One region of the Lactococcus sp. LG606 genome, then DNA from elsewhere that is predicted to be linked to it. Evidence: predicted binding sites of a transcription regulator. Region 1 holds the regulator's gene; the other holds the start of a gene.

Region 1 (3,202 bases):
TCCGATAAGACGCGATGTCGAGAATTTTTCCATAAATTCACTCATGTCTACACGAATCATATTTTCTTCACTGCCAAAAACACTTTCCGCTAAAGCCTTAGCAAGCTCTGTCTTCCCAACTCCTGTCGGACCAAGGAACATAAATGAGCCCAAAGGACGTCTCGTATCGGCAATCCCTGAACGTGCACGTCTAATGGCACGAGAAACAGCAGAAATCGCTTCTTCCTGTCCAACCACACGTTTATGTAACTCTTTTTCTAAGTTAATCAGACGTTCACTTTCTGTCTTCGTCATCTGTTGGAGTGGGATTCCTGTAAGGTTAGAAACGACAGCATAAACATCGCTTTCCTCCACCAAAGGATTATCATTTTCCGATACTGTAAAATTATCAATCTTGTGCGTTAATTTTTCAATATCTTTTTCAATCCCTTGCGCTTCAACAATATCAAGAGCAACAACTGCTTTTTGTAATCTCAGTTCTTCCGCTTTTAATTCTGCTTTTAACTCGTCTAACTTGGTATAATTTGTTTTACTCGTGATTTTAACTTTGGCTGCTGCTTCATCAAGAAGATCAATAGCTTTGTCTGGGAGACGACGACTAGGCATATAGCGATTACTCAAGCTGACAGCACGCTCCAAAGCCCCTTCTTCAAATTTGACTGTATGGTAAGCCTCAAATTTTTCTTTCAAGCCTTGTAAAATCGCAACCGTTTCCTCTTCTGAGGGTTCTTCGACATTGACACGGGCAAAACGGCGTTCTAGGGCTTCATCTTTTTCAATATATTTTTGATATTCTTGATAAGTGGTAGCACCAATGAGTTGGAACTCGCCCCGTGCTAATGCTGGTTTTAAAATGTTTGAGGCATCGTTGACCGAGTCCATGCCGCCACCAGCACCAATAATGGTATGGAGTTCATCGATAAAGACGATAACATCTTTATCATGTGTCACTTCATCAACAATAGCCGTCAAACGATCTTCAAATTCACCACGGAATTTTGTCCCCGCTACGACCATCGCCATATTTAAAGCCATAATGCGGCTGCCGCGTAAACCTACAGGAACATTTCCTGCAGCCACACGTGTCGCAAAACCTTCAATAATCGCTGACTTACCAACACCTGGCTCACCAACAAGAACGGGATTATTTTTTGTTCGACGGCTCAAAATGTGGATAAGACGTTCAACTTCACGCTCTCTTCCAATCATGGGATCAAGCTTGCCTTCACGGGCTGCTTTTGTCAAATCTGTTGATACCGTGTCTAAAGTAGGCGTTGTCGTTGTTTCGGACACTTTCCCCGACAGGTTTCTTTTCGAAGCTGGTGTCACCGCTTTACGGCGCTCTGGTACACGTAGATATGCTTTTTGCTCTAGCTTTTTGCGGAGGTTAACGATATTGATGTCTTGCTCACGTAAAAGTTGTCCTGCAAAGCTGGCTTCATTTGCCAACAGCATATATAAGAGATGCTCGGTCCCGATGCGGTTTTTATCATTATTTTGAGCCAGTGCTCGTGCTTGCTCAATAATCGTTTCCACTCTTGGACTAAGCTTTATTTCTGATTTTTTTGTCTTCACTTGACTTGAAAAATCTTCGATGTCGATTAACATTTCTTCCAAATCAATCTTTTCTGAATTAAGTAGCGTAAATGCCAATGAAGCCGGGACCTCAGCCAAGGCAGCCAATAAGTGCGAGCTTTCAACCCAAGCGTAGTTAAACTTGTGCGCATAGTCGACAGACTTCTCAAGCACTTTTATGACTTGTGGTGTAAAGTCCTTTTCATTAAATTTCATCATCACGATCCAATCTCTGTAGTATTTTTATCATCATTTGTGCTCGACAACTGTTAGAAATATCACTATCAGCTAAAAGCAAAAGGAGAAGATTTCCTTCTCGTTCAGTCAAAATGTTTTCATCAAATAAAAGTTGCAAGACATCTTGTGCCATACTTTCGGTCAAGTTGGCAGGCAACTTCTGTGCTAAATCAAGCAAGAATTCATGCTTTGCCGAATAATGGTATTTGAATATTTTAATATAGCCGCCACCACCACGCTTTGACTCAACATCAAAGCCTTTAGATGGGGTGAAACGGGTTTTAATCACATAGTTAATTTGCGAAGGAACCACGTCAAATTGACTGGCTAAATCTGCACGTTTAATCTCAATCTCACGTGCCTCTTCTAGCAGTTTTCGCAAATAAGCTTCGATAATATCTGAAGTATTTTGGGCAGACATAGAACCTCCAATCTTTGACCTTTATTGACTATTATATCGAAAATTTTAATTTTTTACCAAAAATAGTGGCTGAAACGTCTCTAAAATAAAAAAATCCGCTAAAAGCAGATTTTTTTATTTTATTTGACATCAACAATCTTAACTTCGATTTCACCCATAGGCAACGGAATTTTCACAACATCGCCAACTTTACGGCCAATCAAGGCTTGAGCGATTGGAGATTCATTTGAAATTTTGCCTGAAAATGGATCAGCTTCAGCAGTACCGACGATTTCGTACTCTTCTTCTTCGTCATCTCCAACTTCTTGGAAAACAACTGATTTACCAAGAGCAACTTCATTTTTGTCAATATTAGCATTGTCTACGATTTCAGCATAACGAATCATTGTTTCCACAGTTGAGATACGACCTTCAATAAAGGCTTGTTCATCTTTTGCTGCTTCGTATTCTGAGTTTTCTGAAAGGTCACCGTAGCTACGTGCAATTTTGATGCGTTCAATAACTTCAGGGCGTTTAACCAATTTAAGGTTATCTAATTCTTGTTCTAATTTTTCCAGACCTTCTTTGGTCATGGGGAAAGTTTTTTCTACCATTTTTTATCCTTTTTAAATTTCTAATTAATTACCCGACGCAATCGCATCATTGACATACTTTTGAACATTGATGTTTTGTTCTTCAAGTGTTTGCGCAAAGTAAATCTTACCTTCAACGTCTGCTACGAAATAAAGATAATCATTCGCAGTCGGGTTAAGCACTGCTTTGATTGACGACAAGCTTGGACTCACGATTGGTCCAGGACCAAAACCTGGGTACAAATAAGTATTGAAAGGTGAGTCTAATTGTGTATTAATTGCAGCTTGCTGATCAAGCGACGTATCCTTACCTAGCTTACCTTCAGCATAAAAGATTCCTGTATTAGAATCCATCGTCATCCCTAAATCTTTACGGTTAAAGAAGACCTGTGCAACG
Region 2 (3,202 bases), 760 kb from region 1:
AATCTCATCCAATAAAATTAAGCTGTATGGGTTACGGCGCACACGTTCTGTCAACTGACCTGCTTCTTCATACCCCACATATCCTGGAGGAGCACCAATCAACTTAGCCACACTATGTTTTTCCATGTATTCCGACATGTCAAAGCGAATCATGCTATCTCTTGAGCCAAAAAGCTCATAAGCCAATTGTTTTGCAAGTTCGGTCTTCCCTACACCAGTAGGTCCAACAAAGAGGAATGAACCGATAGGACGATTAGGCTTTCCAAGTCCGACACGCGAACGACGCACAGCTTTAGAAATTTTATCAATCGCTTCATCTTGCCCGATAACATGTTCTTTCAAGTCTTCAGCTAGATTAATGAGCTGTGTTTGTTCTTTTTCTTTCAAATCACCTACAGGTATATGTGTCTTTTCTTCAACAATTGCTTCAATATCTTTTTCTGTGATATTTGGCATGTCAGTATCTGAGATTTCATGGCTTTGAAGCTCACGAAGCTTAGCGATTTGATCACGGAAATGAGCTGCTTTCTCAAAATCTTCACGTTGCATGGCTTCGTTTTTTTGCGCCTCTGCTTGCTCAATACGTTTCTTTATGTCCTCAGGATCAACAAATTTGAGGGTCAGATTCTTTTTCGAACCCGCTTCGTCCAGCAAGTCTATTGCTTTATCGGGAAGGAAACGGTCCTGAATATAACGGTTAGACAGATTTGCAGCAGCTAGGATTGCTTCATCTGAGTATTTTACATGATGATAATCTTCATAACGTTTTTGAATACCACGTAAGATTGTGATAGTCTCATCTACAGAAGGTTCATCAACTTTAACAGGTTGCATCCGACGCTCAAGCGCTGCATCTTTTTCAATAATTCGATATTCATTGAGGGTTGTTGCTCCAACAAGTTGGAGTTCTCCACGTGCTAAAGCCGGTTTAAGGATATTTCCAGCATCCATATTTCCTTCCCCAGCAGAGCCTGCGCCCACAATCTCATGAATTTCATCAATGAAGAGGATAACGTCATCACGTTTATGAATCTCTTCCATCAGTTTTTGCATACGCTCTTCAAATTGCCCACGCACACCAGTACCTTGGACGAGACTGACAACATCAAGACGAATAACTTCTTTATTTTGTAGTTTTTGTGGTACATCACCATCAACTATTTTTTGGGCTAAACCTTCAACAACTGCTGTTTTCCCAACACCAGGTTCACCGATAAGAACAGGATTATTTTTTGTTCGACGATTCAAAATTTCGATAACACGTGTAATTTCAGAATCCCGTCCAATAACAGGATCTATTTCTCCACGACGTGCAGCATCAGTAATGTTGACTCCGAATTCTTCAAGAAGTCCTTTAGGTGCTTGACTTCCACGAGGATTTTGTGGACCTCCTGGGCCTCGACCACCCGCTTGTGTTGGAGGTGTCATTGTCCGACCTTGATCATTACCATGTAAGGCTTGGAAAATATCTGGAAATGGATTAAAAGGATCATCATTATTCGAAATATTTGTAGCTCCAGCAAACAAGCTTTCTTGACCACCTGATTTCATAATTTGATAACAGTTTTGGCATAAATCCACTTGCTTACGCTGGCCATTCACATTTGTATAAAGGTGAATTGTCGCTTCGTTTATTTTACAATTTTGGCAGAGCATCTCTTCCTCCTTTGTGGTTACGTCTTTTCTTTATTTTAACTTATTTTTTTAGAATTAAAGAATCATGTCTGGCTTCTTTTATTTAAAGTTTGACCTTTTTTGACCTTTAATAATTTTTATTATATCACTTCTCTCAAATTTATCAAATCTTTTGTACTATATTCTTTTTCAATTATAAGAAAAAACTCTTCGACATCTGTCGAGAGAGTTTTTTATATTACATAAAGTCACGCAATGGTTTGCTACGACGAGGATGACGTAACTTTTTAATCGCTTTCGCTTCAATTTGACGAATACGTTCACGTGTCACTTTAAATTGTTTACCAACATCTTCAAGTGTGTGCATACGTCCATCATCAAGTCCAAAACGCATACGCAATACGTTTTCTTCGCGGTCCGTTAAGGTATCCATAACTTCATCAAGCTGTTCACGAAGCAAGATACGGTTGGTATAGTCTACCGGACTTTCAATCACATCATCTTCAATGAAATCTCCAAGGTGTGAATCGTCTTCCTCACCAATAGGTGTTTCCAATGATACAGGTTCCTGCGCAATTTTTAAGACTTCACGAACTTTATCAGGTGTCATGTGCAATTCTTTACCAATTTCTTCTGGTAAAGGATCACGACCTAATTCTTGTAAAAGATTACGTTGTACACGGATTAACTTATTGATTGTTTCGACCATGTGGACAGGAATACGAATTGTACGTGCTTGGTCAGCAATCGCACGTGTGATTGCTTGACGAATCCACCAGGTCGCATAAGTTGAGAATTTGAAACCTTTCGTATGGTCAAATTTGTCCACAGCTTTCATAAGTCCCATGTTTCCTTCTTGGATCAAATCCAGGAATTGCATCCCTCGTCCAGAATAACGCTTTGCAATTGAAACAACCAAACGTAAATTGGCTTCCGCAAGCATTTGTTTGGCAAATTCTGCTTCATCACCACCTGCCACGATAGCTTCCGCAAGTTTTGTTTCTTCTTCAAGCGAAATCAATGGATAACGTCCGATTTCCTTAAGATACATACGGACAGGATCATCAATACGGACATTTGTCACGATTTCATCCATGGCATTATCATCAAGCTTTTCTTCTTCTTCAGCTTGCAAAGCTAATGGACTAGGATTTCCTTCTTTATCAACAATAGAAATACCTGCATCTTGGATTTGTTGAAGCAAATCTTCGATAGCTTCGGCTTCCAAACCAAACTTCACCACAAGCTCATCTGTAATTTCATCATCTAAAGCTTCTTCGAGAGGTTTACGTTTTGTAATATAAGCTGCTACTGCTTTATCAAAAGCCTTATTGTCAAAAGTATCCGAATCTTTAATATCGATTTTCTTGGCCGCTTTTTCTTTAACAGAAGTTACATGTTTAGAACCTTTTTCTTTTAACTCTTCCACATCAACTTTTTCAACAATAATTGGTTTAAAATCCATTGCCGCAAGGAGTTTTGCTTCTTCAGCTTCAAAAATAGAACTTGAATGCGATTTAACCGCCATACCAAGCTCTTGTGCTTTTGCGATTAAAGCTTTGTTAGT

Evidence for each region. Region 1 encodes CtsR, which represses protease genes until heat stress. Its sites were predicted from a motif close to TTGGTCAAAAAAGGTCAAANA; they were not measured.
Region 2: a site for CtsR is predicted at 1,743-1,763, ahead of J0J35_RS06685 (ATP-dependent Clp protease ATP-binding subunit). Genes of this name have one in related genera too.

What each region holds. Positions count from the first base shown of each region.
Region 1 is NZ_CP071301.1:2,106,164-2,109,365, reverse strand. Features, by position in the region: gene J0J35_RS10415 (ATP-dependent Clp protease ATP-binding subunit) at 1-1,791, opposite strand, end outside; gene J0J35_RS10410 (CtsR family transcriptional regulator) at 1,781-2,233, opposite strand; gene greA (transcription elongation factor GreA) at 2,353-2,826, opposite strand; gene mltG (endolytic transglycosylase MltG) at 2,851-3,202, opposite strand, start outside.
Region 2 is NZ_CP071301.1:1,351,065-1,354,266, forward strand. Features, by position in the region: gene J0J35_RS06685 (ATP-dependent Clp protease ATP-binding subunit) at 1-1,656, opposite strand, end outside; gene rpoD (RNA polymerase sigma factor RpoD) at 1,874-3,202, opposite strand, start outside.